Regions from separate parts of the Streptomyces sp. cg35 genome, predicted to be linked through region 2. Evidence: riboswitches for the same ligand, from Rfam matches in the RefSeq annotation. Region 2 holds a riboswitch; the other holds the start of a gene.
The links. Region 2 has a riboswitch for cobalamin ahead of metE (5-methyltetrahydropteroyltriglutamate--homocysteine S-methyltransferase). Riboswitches for the same ligand answer to the same signal wherever they lie in the genome.
Positions count from the first base shown of each region.

Region 1 (7,368 bases), 4.9 Mb from region 2:
CTCGACATCGAGTACAACCCGTACAGCAAGAAGAAGTGCTACGGCATGAGCAAGGCGCGACTGGTCGCCTGGGTCGCGTCCTTCAGCGACGAGATCAAGCGCAGCACCGGGCGCCGCCCGGTGATCTACACCAACTACCACTGGTGGAAGAGGTGCACCGGCAACAGCGGTGCCTTCGCCGCCAACCACGCCCTGTGGCTCGCGCGCTACGACGCGAGCTGGGGCACGCTGCCCGCCGGGTGGTCCTACTGGACGTTCTGGCAGTACGACAACCACGGCAGCCTGCCGGGTGACCAGAATCTCTTCAACGGCTCGATGGCCCAGTTGAAGAGGTTCGCCCAGGGGTAGTCGGGGCAGGGTCGAAAGTCCCGCGGAACCCTTGATTCCGGGGCTGCGACGAGGTCGATACGGAATCCGCGCCGCCGTCCCGTGCCAAGCGGAGCGGCGGCGCTCCGGATCGGGTCACCACAAAGCCCGACCCAGTTCATCTTCCGTTCACCCGGCTTGCCTACGTTCACCGTGCCACTGACGTCCGAACGAAGCCTGGGTAAATGGAACACATCACGCTGCTCCTTGCGATCGTGATCGTTACCGCGCTGGTCTTTGATTTCACCAACGGTTTCCACGACACCGCCAACGCGATGGCGACGACCATCTCGACAGGCGCCCTCAAGCCGAAGACGGCGGTGGCCATGTCCGCCGTGCTGAACCTGGTCGGAGCGTTTCTCTCCGTCGAGGTCGCGAAGACCATCTCCGGCGGCATCATCAACGAGGACGGCCTCAAGACCGAGGTCATATTCGCGGCGCTCGTCGGCGCCATCCTCTGGAACCTGCTGACCTGGCTGGTCGGCCTGCCGTCCAGCTCCTCGCACGCACTGTTCGGCGGCCTCATCGGCGCCGCGGTCATGTCGATGGGCTGGTCGTCGGTGAACGGCGGCACCGTCGTCACCAAGGTGCTGCTGCCCGCGGTCGCCGCGCCGATCGTCGCCGGCCTCGCCGCGATGCTCGCCACGCGCCTGACCTACCGCATCAGCAAGCACACCGACGAGAAGGCCACCTCCAAGGGCTACCGCGCCGGGCAGATCGCCTCGGCCGGCCTCGTCTCCCTCGCGCACGGCACGAACGACGCCCAGAAGACGATGGGCATCATCACCCTCGCCCTGATCACCGGCGGCGTGCTCGCGCCGGACGCCGACCCGCCGCTGTGGGTCATCGTGTCGGCCGGTCTGGCCATCGCGATGGGCACGTACCTGGGCGGCTGGCGGATCATCCGCACCATGGGCAAGGGCCTGACCGATCTGGCGCCGCAGCAGGGCTTCGCCGCGCAGACGTCCGCCGCGACGGCGATCCTCGCCTCCTCGCACATCGGCTTCTCGCTCTCCACCACCCAGGTCTGCTCCGGCGCCGTCATGGGCTCCGGTCTCGGCCGCAAGGGCGGTGTCGTCCGCTGGTCGACCGCCACCCGGATGTTCGTCGCGTGGGGTCTGACCCTGCCGGCCGCGGGTCTGGTCGGCGCGGGCGCCGAGTTCCTCACCAAGCAGGGCCCGTGGGGCATCGGCCTCACCGCCGCTCTCCTGGTCGGCGGCTCCGCGGTCATCTGGAAGCTGTCCCGCCGCGACTCCGTCGACCACACGAACGTCACCGACGACGCGATCGACTCCGCCGAGGAGCCCGCGGGCGTCGTGACCACGGCGATCGCCGCGGTCACCCCGCCGCCGATCGGCGCGGTCGCGGAGGCCGGGGCGTCGGCCGACATCAAGTCCACGATCCCCGCTCCGGCTCCCGCCGTGGCCGACCCCGCGCGCCCCGCCGGCGCCACGCTGTAAGGAAGCAGGACCAGCTATGAAGATCGACTGGGCGGCTCTCGGCTCCGTCTTCGGGGTCAGCCTCGTGGTCACCGTGGCCCTGGTGGGCCTGTTCACCCTCGGCATCGTCGGCCTCTCCAAGCGGGAGTCGGCGGCGCGGCAGGGCGGTTCGGCGACGGTTGCCACGTCCGGCGCGTACCTGTGCTTCGCGCTGTGCGCGGCGGCCGTGGCGTACGGGATCTTTCTGATCGTGGCCTGACGACACGCCTGTGCCGCGTTCACCTTCTGAACGCGACAGAGGCCCAGCAGCACCCGAGCGGGGTGCGGGACGTACGGCGTCCCGCACCCCGCTTTCACGTTCGACTTGTCACCGGAACGGGTGTGGCGCTGCCAAATGTCGCGACCCTGCGAGGACGGCCCATCGAGCCCTGTTTTCCAGGCCACAGCGGACATGCCATATGGCAGACTGACATGAGCCACCCCGCCAGCACTCCATCCGCCACCAGCCATTCGCCACCAGCTGTCTGCTAGCTTCCGTTCACTATTTGGCTAGCTCTCACCTGGTGCATCGAGACCTGGCACACGGTCGGCAAGGAGACAGAGATGATGGCCCGCGACATCGACCCCAGCCTCAATCGGCGCAGGCTGCGCATCGAACTGCGCAAGGCCCGTGAAGCAACCGGGCAGACGCAGACCGACGCGGCACAGGCGCTCGACTGGTCGTTGTCCAAGATCATGCGCATCGAGGCCGGGACGGTGAGCGTCTCGGTGACCGACCTCCGGGCCCTGCTCCAGCACTACGAGGTCAGGGACGAGCACCTGCGGAACGAACTGGAGGAGGCCGCGCGCGGGTCGCGCGGGCTGAGCTGGTGGACGCAGTACAACGACGTGCTCAACCCCGGCTTCCGCCAGTACCTGGGCTACGAGAGCGCCGCCGCGTCGATCCGCACGTACCACCCGATCGTGGTGCCCGGTCTGCTGCAGACCGAGGACTACGCGATGGCCATGCTGGCGCCGCACGTGGAGGAGGCCCGGGCGCGGCGGATCGTCGAGCTGCGGACCGAGCGGCAGGAGCGCGCCCTGGAGGGCGAGACCCCGCCCTGGACGTTCTTCATCCTGGACGAGGCGGCCCTGCACCGGCAGATCGGCGGTACGCGTGTGCTGCGCGGGCAGCTGCAGCACCTGCTCGACGTCGCGCAGCAGCCCCGGGTGTCGCTCCAGGTGCTGCCCTTCACGGCGGGCGCGCACTTCGCCACGCTCAACAGCTTCATCCTGCTCGGCTTCACGGACGACGACGACCTGCTGTACCGGGAGTCCGAGGGCAACCAGACGATCCGTGACGACCACGAACTGATCGTGCGACACCAGGAGTGCTTCGAATCGCTCCGCGAGATCGCGTACAGCGGCGACCTGGCCATCGATCTCATCAGCAAGACCAGGGACGGGCTCGACACCTCGTGAGGTGACAAGCGGGCCGGGCCCTGGAGAGCCCGTGTAGGAGGCGCACATGCCGGCCGCAGGCGACGAGTGGTGGTGGCGGCTCCTCACGGCCGCCGGTCCCCGGCTCGACGGCACCGATGGTGGCGGTGATGCGCGTGGTGCAGCCGGTACGAACGCCCCGGCGGCCACGGGCACTCCGGACAGCGGGGAGCCGCCCGCCGGCCCGGACACCGCCTCCGACACCGTCGTCGGTGTCGTGGCACAGCTCCCCGGCGAGCGGCCGTCGTTCGGTGCCGTGGTCATCCACGTCGTGTCCAGCGACGACCTGACCCGGCGGGCCGGCTGGATGTACGCCCAGATCATGCTGGACAACCGTCGCCACACGAGACTTCTGCTGCTGGCCTCGTTGTCCGGCGGGCTGGTCCTGCTGGGCGGGCTGGCGGGGCTCGTGGTGCTGATCCAGGCGTGTGGCCTGACCTCGCCCTGGGCGGTGGGTTCGGTCGTCGCCGCGGCGTCGTCCCCGGTGACCGCGATCGCCTACGGTTTCGCCCGGCTCCTCCTGCGCTGTGCGGAGGCCATCCGGTCGCCGCTCAGCGCCGACGCCCCGCCGTCCGACCCCGATCCGTCACCGGATCCCGGTGCTGCGAGCCGCCCCTGACGCTCCGTAGTCCCGCGCGGAAGCCGGTCGCGGCGGCGAACAGCGCGGCGACCAACACCCAGACCACGACGCGGGCCTGGCCGGACGGGACCAGTGCGGCGGCCAGCGCCCCGACGACGCTCGCCGCAACGCCGCAGGCCAGACAGAACACCACGAGGCCACGTGGGGAGACGACTCCGCGCGCGGTGCGGCTCACCGCCCCGTGCGCCCGCTGCCGCGCCTCGGTCATGTGGTGACCGGTCATCGCGCCCTCCTCCCCCCGCGGTGGACTCAGCGGTCGGTCCTGCCCGGACCGGACCCGCCCAGAGCCCTCAGGAACGCCTGCCACCGGATGCGCCGGAAGACCAGATCCGCCGTATCCCGGTTCCCGGAGTCACGGACTCGGACCTCGGTCTCACCGAGCGCCACTTCCACGCAGTCCCCGCTCAGACCCGAGTAACTGCTCTTGCGCCACGGCCCGGTGACCTGTTCCTGCCATGACCGAGCGTGCTCTCTCCCATGGGACACACCGGCCTCCTCCTGCTCGAGAGCCGGCGTCCCCCGTCATTGCACGCCCGCGTGCAGGCACCATAGCGCCGCCGGGGCGACCCGCCCAGGTGTCCCGGACGGATCCGCCTCACCACGTCGCCAAGGCGCCCTCAACCACTCGTGGACCGCTCTCCGTCTGCCGTCTTCCAGTCTAGGTAGGCCTGTTTTCGACCCATAGAGGAATTCCGGCCCAGTGAACGGGTCCCACGCGGCGCTGTGGACCTCCCCACACTCCCCTCTCCCAGGTCAACGGCAAGTTGACGCACCTTCGCGCACCGTGGTGGACTTCCCGGGCCATATACGGCAGCAGTCCGAGGAAGCCGGTGCGAATCCGGCGCGGTCCCGCCACTGTGAGCCCTTCTCCGGGAGGGCGAGCCAGGAACTCTCGCTGCCGGTCTCGTCGAACCAGGGCGTGGACACCCTGAGTGAGGACAACTACCGCCATGTTCGCCCTGCGCGGCGCGGCGCGGGCCGAGCGCGTCTTCGCGTGCGGTGCCGCCGCCGGACTCTTCGCCGATCTGCTGCTCGGTGACCCGCGTCGAGGGCATCCCGTCGCCGGATTCGGCCGGGCCGCAGGGGCCGTGGAGCGGGTGCTGTGGCGGGATCACCGCGGCTGGGGCGCCCTGCACACCGCCGTCTGCGTGGGCGGGGCCACCGCCGTGGGCGTCCTCGCCGCCCGTGCGGTACGCCGCTCCCCCGCCGCCTCCGTCGCGCTGACGGCCGCCGCCACCTGGGCCGTGGTCGGCGGGACCTCGCTCGGCCGGGAGGCGCGCGCCGTCGGGGCCGCGCTGGAGGCCGGGGACGTGGAGCTGGCCCGGGAGTTGCTGCCGCGGCTGTGCGGACGGGATCCGCAGGGGCTGGACGCCGACGGGATCGCGCGGGGCGTCGTCGAGTCCGTCGCCGAGAACACCTCCGACGCCGTCGTGGGCGCATTGGTGTGGGGCGCCGTGGGCGGCGTGCCCGGGCTGCTCGCCTTCCGTGCCGTGAACACGCTCGACGCCATGGTCGGGCACAAGTCCGTGAAGTACCGCCGGTTCGGCTGGGCCTCGGCCCGGCTGGACGACGTCGCCGGGTGGCCCGGGGCCCGGCTGACCGGTGCGCTCGCCGTGCTGGCCGGCGGGCGTCCGCGCGACGCCGCCCGGGCCTGGCGCGAGGACGCGGGGCGCCATCCCAGTCCCAACGCGGGGCCCGTCGAGGCCTCGTTCGCGGGGGCGCTCGGGGTGCGGCTCGGCGGGACGTTGGCGTACGGGGGCAGGGTCGAGCACCGGCCCGTGCTGAACGCGCGAGGGCGCGTGGTGCGGGTGTCGGACGTGGAGCGGGCCGCGCGGTTGTCGCGGCGGGTCAGTGTGATGGCGTGGGGAGTCTGTGTGGCCGGGCGGTTGTTGCGAGGGCGTCGATGAGCGGGCGGGGCGGCGGGCTGCTCGTCGCCGGGACCACGTCGGACGCCGGGAAGAGCGTCGTGACCGCCGGGATCTGCCGGTGGCTCGTGCGGCAGGGGGTGAAGGTCGCGCCGTTCAAGGGGCAGAACATGTCCCTGAACTCGTTCGTGACGCGCGACGGCGCCGAGATCGGCCGGGCGCAGGCCATGCAGGCGCAGGCCGCCCGGGTCGAGCCGAGCGCGCTGATGAATCCGGTGCTGCTCAAGCCGGGCAGCGACCGCAGCAGCCAGGTCGTGCTGATGGGCAAGCCGGTGGGCGAGATGAGCGCGCGGGGCTATCACGGGGCGCGGCAGGGCGCGTTGCTCGACACCGTCGTCGGATGCCTGGAGGAGTTGCGGGGCAGTCATGACGCCGTGATCTGTGAAGGGGCCGGGTCTCCGGCCGAGATCAATCTGCGGCGTACCGACATCGTGAACATGGGGATCGCGCGGGCCGCGCGGCTGCCCGTGCTGGTGGTCGGGGACATCGACCGCGGTGGCGTCTTCGCGTCGTTCTTCGGTACGACGGCGCTGCTCGCGCCGGAGGACCAGGAGCTGCTCGCCGGGTATCTGGTGAACAAGTTCCGGGGGGACGTCAGTCTGCTGGAGCCGGGGCTCGACATGCTCAAGTCCCTCACCGGCAGGGCCACTTACGGGGTACTGCCGTTCCAGCACGAGCTCGGCATCGACGAGGAGGACGGGCTGCGGGTGTCCCTGCGGGGCGCCGTGCGCGAGTCCGTCGTGGCCCCGCCGGTCGGCGAGGACGTGCTGCGGGTCGCCGTGTGCGCGGTGCCGCTGATGTCGAACTTCACGGATGTCGACGCGCTGGCCGCCGAGCCGGGCGTCGTCGTGCGGTTCGTGGACCGGGCCGAGGAACTGGTCGACGCCGATCTGGTCGTCGTGCCCGGGACGCGCGGGACCGTGAAGGCGCTGGAGTGGCTGCGCGAGCGCGGCCTCGCGGACGCGCTGGCGCGGCGGGCCGCCGAGGGACGCCCGGTGCTCGGCATCTGCGGCGGGTTCCAGCTGCTCGGCGAGCGCATCGAGGACGACGTCGAGTCGCGGGCCGGTGTCGTGGCCGGGCTCGGACTGCTGCCCGTGCAGGTGCGGTTCGCGCGGGAGAAGACGCTGGCGCGGCCGGTGGGCGAGGCGCTCGGCGAGTACGTCGAGGGGTACGAGATCCATCACGGCGTCGCGGACGTCCTCGGCGGGGATGCCTTTCTGGACGGGTGCCGGGTGGGGGCCGTCTGGGGGACGCACTGGCACGGGTCGCTGGAGTCGGACGGGTTCCGGCGGGCGTTTTTGCGGGCGGTCGCGGACGCGGCCGGGCGGCGGTTCGTGCCGGCGCCGGACACGTCGTTCGCGGCGCTGCGGGAGGAGCAGCTCGACCGGCTCGGTGACCTGGTGGAGCGCTATGCCGATACGGAGGGGTTGTGGCGGTTGATCGAGTCCGGGGCGCCGGACGGGCTGCCGTTCGTACCGCCGGGGGCGCCCGCGTGAGCGTCCCGGTTCCTGGCCTGTTC
Region 1 covers NZ_CP191268.1:6,845,824-6,853,191, reverse strand. The annotation lists gene ACQUQD_RS31325 (lysozyme) at 1-348, shown strand, start outside; gene ACQUQD_RS31320 (anion permease) at 552-1,826, shown strand; gene ACQUQD_RS31315 (hypothetical protein) at 1,843-2,064, shown strand; gene ACQUQD_RS31310 (helix-turn-helix domain-containing protein) at 2,412-3,266, shown strand; gene ACQUQD_RS31305 (hypothetical protein) at 3,313-3,903, shown strand; gene ACQUQD_RS31300 (hypothetical protein) at 3,836-4,147, opposite strand; gene ACQUQD_RS31295 (DUF397 domain-containing protein) at 4,174-4,410, opposite strand; cobalamin riboswitch at 4,693-4,838, shown strand; gene ACQUQD_RS31290 (cobalamin biosynthesis protein) at 4,875-5,831, shown strand; gene ACQUQD_RS31285 (cobyric acid synthase) at 5,828-7,345, shown strand.
Region 1: it holds a riboswitch for cobalamin, as region 2 does, so the genes downstream of both, ACQUQD_RS31290 (cobalamin biosynthesis protein) here and metE (5-methyltetrahydropteroyltriglutamate--homocysteine S-methyltransferase) in region 2, are expected to answer to the same signal.

Region 2 (7,368 bases):
CGCGGGAGAGCGACATCGACGCCGAGGTGCGCTCCGACCTCGACCGCTGGGCGCGCGACGGGGACGTCGAGTTCGTCGGCGAGGACGCGCCCCGCTGGTTCCCCGCCACGCGCCGGGAGGCACTCGCCGCGCTGCGCCGCTTCGTCGAGCACCGGCTCGCCACGTTCGGCGCGCACGAGGACGCGATGCTGTCCGGGGACGCGACGATGAGCCACAGCCTGCTCTCCTCGTCGCTGAACCTCGGGCTGCTGGACCCCGCCGAGTGCGTCGAACGGGCCGAGGCCCGGTGGCGTTCCGGCGACGCGCCCCTCAACAGCGTCGAGGGATTCGTCCGCCAGGTCGCCGGCTGGCGCGAGTACGTCTGGCACGTCTACTGGTACTTCGGTACGCGGTACCGCGACAGCAACACCCTGCGCCACCACGCGGAACTGCCCGACTGGTTCACGGAGCTCTCCCCGGAGGGCACCGAGGCGAACTGCCTCTCCCACGTCCTGGAACAGGTCAGGGACACCGGATGGACCCACCACATCCCCCGCCTGATGATCCTCGGCAGTTTCGCCCTGCAGCGCGGCTGGGAGCCGGGGGCCGTCACCGACTGGTTCCACCGCAGCTTCGTCGACGGCTACGACTGGGTCATGGTCCCCAACGTGGTGGGCATGTCGCAGTACGCGGACGGGGGCCGCATGACCACCAAGCCCTACACGTCCGGCGGCGCCTACATCGACCGCATGAGCGACCTGTGCGGCCCCTGCCGGTTCAAGCCGTCCGTCCGGGTCGGCGAGGACGCCTGCCCGTTCACCGCCGGGTACTGGAACCTGCTGCACCGCCACCGCGACCGGTTCGAGCACAACGCCCGCATGGCACAGGCGGTGCGCGGCCTCGACCGCCTCCGCGACCTCGACGCACTGCTGGAGCAGGAGCGCGACCGCCAGGACTGAGAGACCTGTGATGTCCGAGAGCTGAGAGGTGGCAGAGGCCTGAGAGGATGGGCCGCGGAGAGGAACAGCACGTGGATCGGCAGGCGGCAGGACCGGCCTCGGGGGAGCCCGAGCAGGAAGCGCTGTTCGGATGGCAGGACGCCGCCCCGGCACCGGCCCCGCACGGAGCGTTCCGCGACAGTCCGCAGGCGCGCCGGCTGCTCGACATCCGCGAGGTCTACGCGGAGCCCGCGGCCCTCGACTCGCCGCGCGGCCGCCAGATCATGGCCCGGCTGCCCGGCGTGCGCGTCACCGAGGTCGACAGCCACTGGCGCATCCCCTCCCTCCACGGCAACGAAGGCAACGTCGACCGGTGGGTCCGCGTCAAGACCGAGACGCTCGTGCTCGGGGTCAAGCACACGCTCGCCACGCGCCCCAACGGCAGATCGGCCGACTGGATCGCCCCGGGCACCTCCAACGGCTGCGCGATGGCCTGCGCCTACTGCTACGTCCCCCGTCGCAAGGGCTACGCCAACCCCATCACGCTGTTCACCAACATCGAGGCCATCGTGGCCCACGTCCGGCGCCACGTACGGTCCCAGGGCCCCAAGACGGAACCCAACCAGTGCGATCCGCAGGCCTGGGTCTACGACATCGGCGAGAACGGCGACTGCTCCGTCGACGCCCTCGTCTGCGACAACACGGCCGATCTCGTCGCCGCGTTCCGCGGCCTGCCGACGGCCAAGGCGTCGTTCGCCACCAAGTTCGTCAACCCCGACCTGCTCGCCCTCGACCCCCAGGGACGGACCCGGGTGCGGTTCTCCCTCATGCCCGCCGACGACTCCCGGCTGCTGGACATCCGCACCAGCCCGATCGCCGACCGGATCGCCGCGGCCGCGGACTTCCTCGACGCCGGATACGAGATCCACTTCAACCTCTCGCCGGTCGTCCTGCGCCAGGGATGGCAGCGCGACTGGGCCGAACTGCTCACCCACCTCGACGACGTCCTGCCCGCCCGGGTGAAGGAACAGGCGGCGGCCGAGGTCATCATGCTGACGCACAACCAGGCGCTGCACGAGGTCAACCTGGGCTGGCATCCCCGCGCCGAGGACGTGCTGTGGCAGCCCGCCGCCCAGGAGACGAAGCGTTCCCAGAACGGCGCCCTCAACGTCCGCTACGCCCACGAGATCAAGCAGCGCTCGCTCGCGCGGCTCGGTGAACTGCTGGCGGCGCACGCGCCCTGGCTGCGCGTCAGATACGCGTTCTGACCCTCCCCCTGGGGACGCGGACCCGTGCCGGGCCGGGGCGCAGGGATGCCCACGGCCCGGCACGGGCGTGCCGGCGTCAGGACGTGGTCGACCCCAGCTCCGCGCGGACGGTGCGCGCCGCGGCGACGAGGTTCTCCAGGGAGGCCCGGGTCTCGGGCCAGCCGCGGGTCTTCAGGCCACAGTCCGGATTGACCCACAGCCGTTCGGCCGGGATGGCCTCGAGTCCCGCACGCAGCAGGGCCGCCGCCTCCGCCACGCCCGGTACGCGGGGCGAGTGGATGTCGTACACGCCGGGTCCCGCCTCCCGCGGGTAACCGTGCCCCGCCAGCTCGTGGGCGACCTGCATGTGGGAGCGGGCCGCTTCCAGGCTGATGACGTCGGCGTCGAGGTCGTCGATGGCCTGGACGATGTCACCGAACTCGGCGTAGCACATGTGCGTGTGGATCTGGGTGTCCGGACGCACACCGCTGGTGGTGAGGCGGAACGCCTCGGTGGCCCAGGCCAGGTAGCCGGCACGGTCGGCGGCGCGCAGCGGCAGCGTCTCGCGCAGCGCGGGCTCGTCGACCTGGATCACCGAAGTCCCGGACGCCTCCAGGTCGTTCACCTCGTCCCGCAGCGCGAGAGCGACCTGCCGAGCGGTGTCCCCGAGCGGCTGGTCGTCGCGGACGAAGGACCAGGCGAGCATGGTGACCGGCCCGGTGAGCATGCCCTTGACGGGGCGGTCCGAGAGGGACTGGGCGTACGCGGTCCAGCGCACCGTCATCGGCCCGGGACGCGAGATGTCGCCGGCCAGGACCGGCGGGCGCACGTAACGGGTGCCGTACGACTGCACCCAGCCGGCCTGCAGGGCGAGGTAGCCGGTGAGCCGCTCGGCGAAGTACTGGACCATGTCGTTGCGCTCGGGCTCGCCGTGCACGAGGACGTCCAGGCCGGTCTTCTCCTGGAAGGAGACGACGTCGCGGATCTCGTTCCTGATGCGCTCCTCGTACGCGACCGTGTCGATACGGCCCGCCCTCAAGTCGGCCCGCGCCGCGCGCAGTTCACCGGTCTGCGGGAACGAGCCGATCGTCGTGGTCGGCAGCAGCGGCAGGCCGAGGTGGGCGCGCTGCGCGGCGGACCGCTCGGCGTACGACGGAGAGCGGCGCCCGTCCGCGTCCGTGACGGCGGCGGCGCGGGCCCGCACGTCCGGGTCGTGCGTGATCGGGGATCCGGCCCGCGACGCCAGGTCCGCCCGGTTCGCGGCGAGCTCCGCCGTGACGCTGCCGGTGCCCTGGGCCAGACCCGCGGCGAGGGTCGCCACCTCGGCGGTCTTCTGCCGCGCGAAGGCCAGCCAGCGCAGGATCTGCGGCTCGATGTCCCGCTCCAGCGACGCGTCCAGCGGGACGTGCAGCAGCGAGCAGGACGGGGCGACGTCGACCCGGTCGGCGAGGCCGAGCAGGGTGCCGAGCGTGGTGAGGGACCTCGCCAGATCGTTGATCCAGACGTTGCGGCCGTCGACGACACCGGCGACCAGCCGCTTGCCGGGCAGCCCGCCGACGGCCGCGAGGGCGTCGAGGTTGGCGGCCGCCGAGCCGGTGAAGTCGAGCGCCAGACCGTCGACCGGGGCCTTGGCCAGGACCGGCAGGGCGTCGCCCAGCCGGTCGAAGTACGAGGCCACGAGCAGCTTGGGCCGGTCGGCGAGAGCACCGAGGTCGCGGTAGGCGCGGGCCGCCGCGTTCAGCTCGGCCGGGGTGCGGTCCTGGACGAGGGCGGGCTCGTCGAGCTGCACCCACGGGGCCCCGGCCGCACGCAGCTCGGTGAGCACCTGCGCGTACACGGGCAGCAGCCGGTCGAGGAGGGTCAGCGGGTCGAAGTCGGCGGCGACACCGGGCGCGGGCTTGGCCAGCAGCAGATACGTGACCGGACCGACGAGGACCGGCCGGGCGGCCAGCCCCAGGGCGAGCGCTTCCTCGAACTCCGTGACCTGCTTCGTGGAGTCAGCGGTGAACACCGTGTCCGGCCCCAACTCGGGCACCAGGTAGTGGTAGTTGGTGTCGAACCACTTCGTCATCTCCAGCGGCGCGACGTCCTGCGTGCCACGGGCCATGGCGAAGAACCCGTCCAGGGCATCGGCGTCGAAAGCGGCGCGGTGGCGCTCGGGGATCGCGCCGACCATGACGCTGGTGTCGAGGACGTGGTCGTAGTACGAGAAGTCGCCGGTCGGCACTTCGCCGATGCCCGCGCCGGCCAGCTCCCGCCAGTTCGTGCGGCGCAGTCCGGCGGCGGTGGCACGGAGGGCGTCGGCGGTGACGCGGCCCTTCCAGTAGCCCTCGATCGCCTTCTTCAGCTCGCGATTCTGTCCCTGGCGGGGGTAGCCGTACACGGTGGCCCGTGCTGCCGCGGCCGCGGTCCTGGTGGTCACGGAGATCTCCTTCGAGAGACGTATCCCTGGGATCCCGGAGACCGACGCGGCCGGAAAGGAGTGACAGACCGGCGGCACGGTCCCGCGCGCCGGGGCGCGGTCGTCCGTCCGGTGTGTACGCCGACCCGCCCTCGAGGTCACCGAGATGTCCGCGCACGCGTCGTACGCGCACGGGCAGATGGCAGGTCTTCGGACTCGCGGGCACGTCCTCCGATCCGGAGGACACCTACTGGCCGTCGCTTCCCAGGTCCCGTTCGTCGGGACCCAGTGCGTATGACGGCGGTCGTTCCCACTCACCGCTGCGGGGCAGTCCCGGATTCCCACCGGGTTCCCTCTTGCGACGCTCCCGCCTGGCGGACGGGGCGAACCAGCTGCACGGGCCAGCCTACGGGGCGGGGGCCGCTCGGCGCCAAGCGGCCGGGGCCACGACCGCGGCGCCGCCTCAGCCGGCGATGTCGACGCCGTACCCGAGGGCGAGCGCGTCGAGACCGTGGCCGTAGCCCTGCCCGACGGCACGGAAGCGCCACACGGGGCCGCGGCGGTGGAACTCGGCGAGCAGCAGGCCGCGTTCGGTGGTGGCGCACACCCGACCCCGCTCACCGGCACAGAACGGCACGGGCCCCCGAGCGCGACCTGATCCGCCGGACCGGCCCTAGCCCCGTGGAGCCGTCGGTGCCGCAAGCCCGTCGCTCAGCAGGCGGCTGTCGATCTCGTCGAGGGCCAGACGCAGCGCGCCCAGGGCCACGCTCTCGTCGCCGAGCGTCGAGGTGCGCAGCTCCGGCAGGCGCAGGCAGTGCTTGGTCAGTTCTCGGCGCAGCGGCTCCAGGATGACGTCGGCGGAGCGGGAGAACCCTCCGCCGTAGACGACGACCTCGGGGTCCAGGGCGAGAACGAGGGCGGCGACCCCGACCGCGAGGTCCCGGGTGTAGCGGCGTACGGCGGCCCTCGCGTCCCGGTCACCGTCCCGGGCCGCCTGGAACACCCAGGCCGCGATGTCGCCGGCCGCCGCCGTCTCCGGTACCCCGGGGCAGGAGGCGAGGTGGTCCGGAGCGGCGAGCCAGCGCACGGCCTTGAGCGCGCCGATCTCGCCCGCGGCGCCGCCGTGTCCGCGGCGCAGGGTGCCGTCGAGGATGAGGCCGGCGCCGGTACGCAGCCCCGCGAGAAGGAAGACGATGTCGTCGGCGTCCTGGGCGACGCCCTTCCAACGCTCGGCGACGGCGGCGAGCTTGCAGTCGTTCTCGACCTGAATGGGGCAGGTGAAGCGGGTTGCCAGATGAGCGGCCGGGTCGGCGGTGCTCCAGCCGGGGAGAGGAGTGAACAGGGTGGTGCGGCCGCTGGAGTCGACGGGGCCGGTCACACCGATCGTCACGGCCCAGATGTCGGCCGGCGTCATGGCGACGCCGCGCAGCACCTCGTCGATGACCTCGTCGACCGACGCCAGCCGAGCTTCGGGCGCGGCCTCAGGGTCGACCGGTCGGCGCGTGCTGCGGACGATGTTCCCCTCCAGGTCGCTCAGCATGACGAGGATCTTGTGGACGCCTATGTCGATGCCGAGTGCGTGACCGGCGGTGGCCCGGAACCGGAAGCGCCGGGCGGGCCGGCCGACGACGCTGCTGGCTTTCGGCTGCTCGACCTCGGCCCACCCGTCGGTCACCAGGGACTGCACCAGCACGTCGACGGCGGGCCGGGACAGCCCGGCCCGGCCCGCGAGTTCAGTGACGGTGGCGGGTGGGTTGCCGCGCAGCGCCCACACGATCGACAGTTGGTTCATCTCGCGCATCCGGGACAGGTCTGTTCCGGTCGTCGCCATGCTGGTGCTCCCTGGTGGGGTCTGCGGGCCGCTGCTGAATAATGCTGAGCAGTTTACTAATTCAGGGCGGCCGCCGTACGAGGATCGTGGATCGCTCCCTCGCGACGGTCACGGATCAGGCGATCGGATAGCGCTGTTCCGTGTCCGGAGCGACGGCCGGGCCGAAGTCGATCTCGCGCCCGTCGATCGCGAAGCGGTACCGGCCGAGCCTGCGCACCTCGGGGCGGTGCGCCAAGTACGCCGTCATCGCCTCCAGTTCGTCCGGGTGCAGCCAGCCCGGCGGATCGGACACCGCACGGAAACCGCAGACGTCGGCGAGGTCGCGCAGCCAGCTCTGCTGCTGCTCGGTCAGCAGATTGAGGCGGCTGCGGAAGTACACGACGTCCGGGTCGACCTCCAGCAGGGGCGCCTGCCACAGCCGGTGCACGGTGTTGACGACGGCGTTGCGCGCCAGGGCGTCGGAGGGGTCCTGGGTGGCGTAGTGCTCCCACAGGGGTGCGACGTCGGGGCCGCTGCGGATGCCGTCGAGCAGTCCGAGGGAGGGCAGCAGGGGTGCGCCGCTGCCGAGGAGATAGGCGTCCGGGCCGGCCTCCTCCCGGATGATGCGCAGGCCGATCCGGTACGCCTCCTCGCGGCCGACGTCCTCGAACCGGGCCCCCGGCACCGCGCCGGCACCGATGAAGTCGATCTTCAGGTACGTGAATCCCCAGTCCCGGCTGACCCGGCGCATCATCTCGCGCAGATGCTCCTGTGCGGCGGGCAGTGTGAGGTCGAGCGCCCAGTAGCCGGTGCCCCAGTTGTGGCCGGCCGTCACCGGGGCGCCGTCGCCGTCCCGCAGCAGCAACTCCGGCCGCTCGTGGGCGACCTGCGCGTCGGGGTGGACGATGAACGGCGCGATCCACAGCCCGGGCCGCAGCCCGGCCTCCGTGATGCGGTCGGCCAACGCACGCATTCCGGAGGGGAACTTGGCGT
Region 2 covers NZ_CP191268.1:1,939,101-1,946,468, reverse strand. The annotation lists gene ACQUQD_RS09080 (cryptochrome/photolyase family protein) at 1-938, shown strand, start outside; gene ACQUQD_RS09075 (spore photoproduct lyase family protein) at 1,010-2,185, shown strand; gene metE (5-methyltetrahydropteroyltriglutamate--homocysteine S-methyltransferase) at 2,262-4,586, opposite strand; cobalamin riboswitch at 4,750-4,973, opposite strand; partial or broken gene ACQUQD_RS09065 (TerD family protein) at 5,029-5,166, opposite strand; gene ACQUQD_RS09060 (ROK family protein) at 5,239-6,396, opposite strand; gene ACQUQD_RS09055 (glycoside hydrolase family 36 protein) at 6,512-7,368, opposite strand, start outside.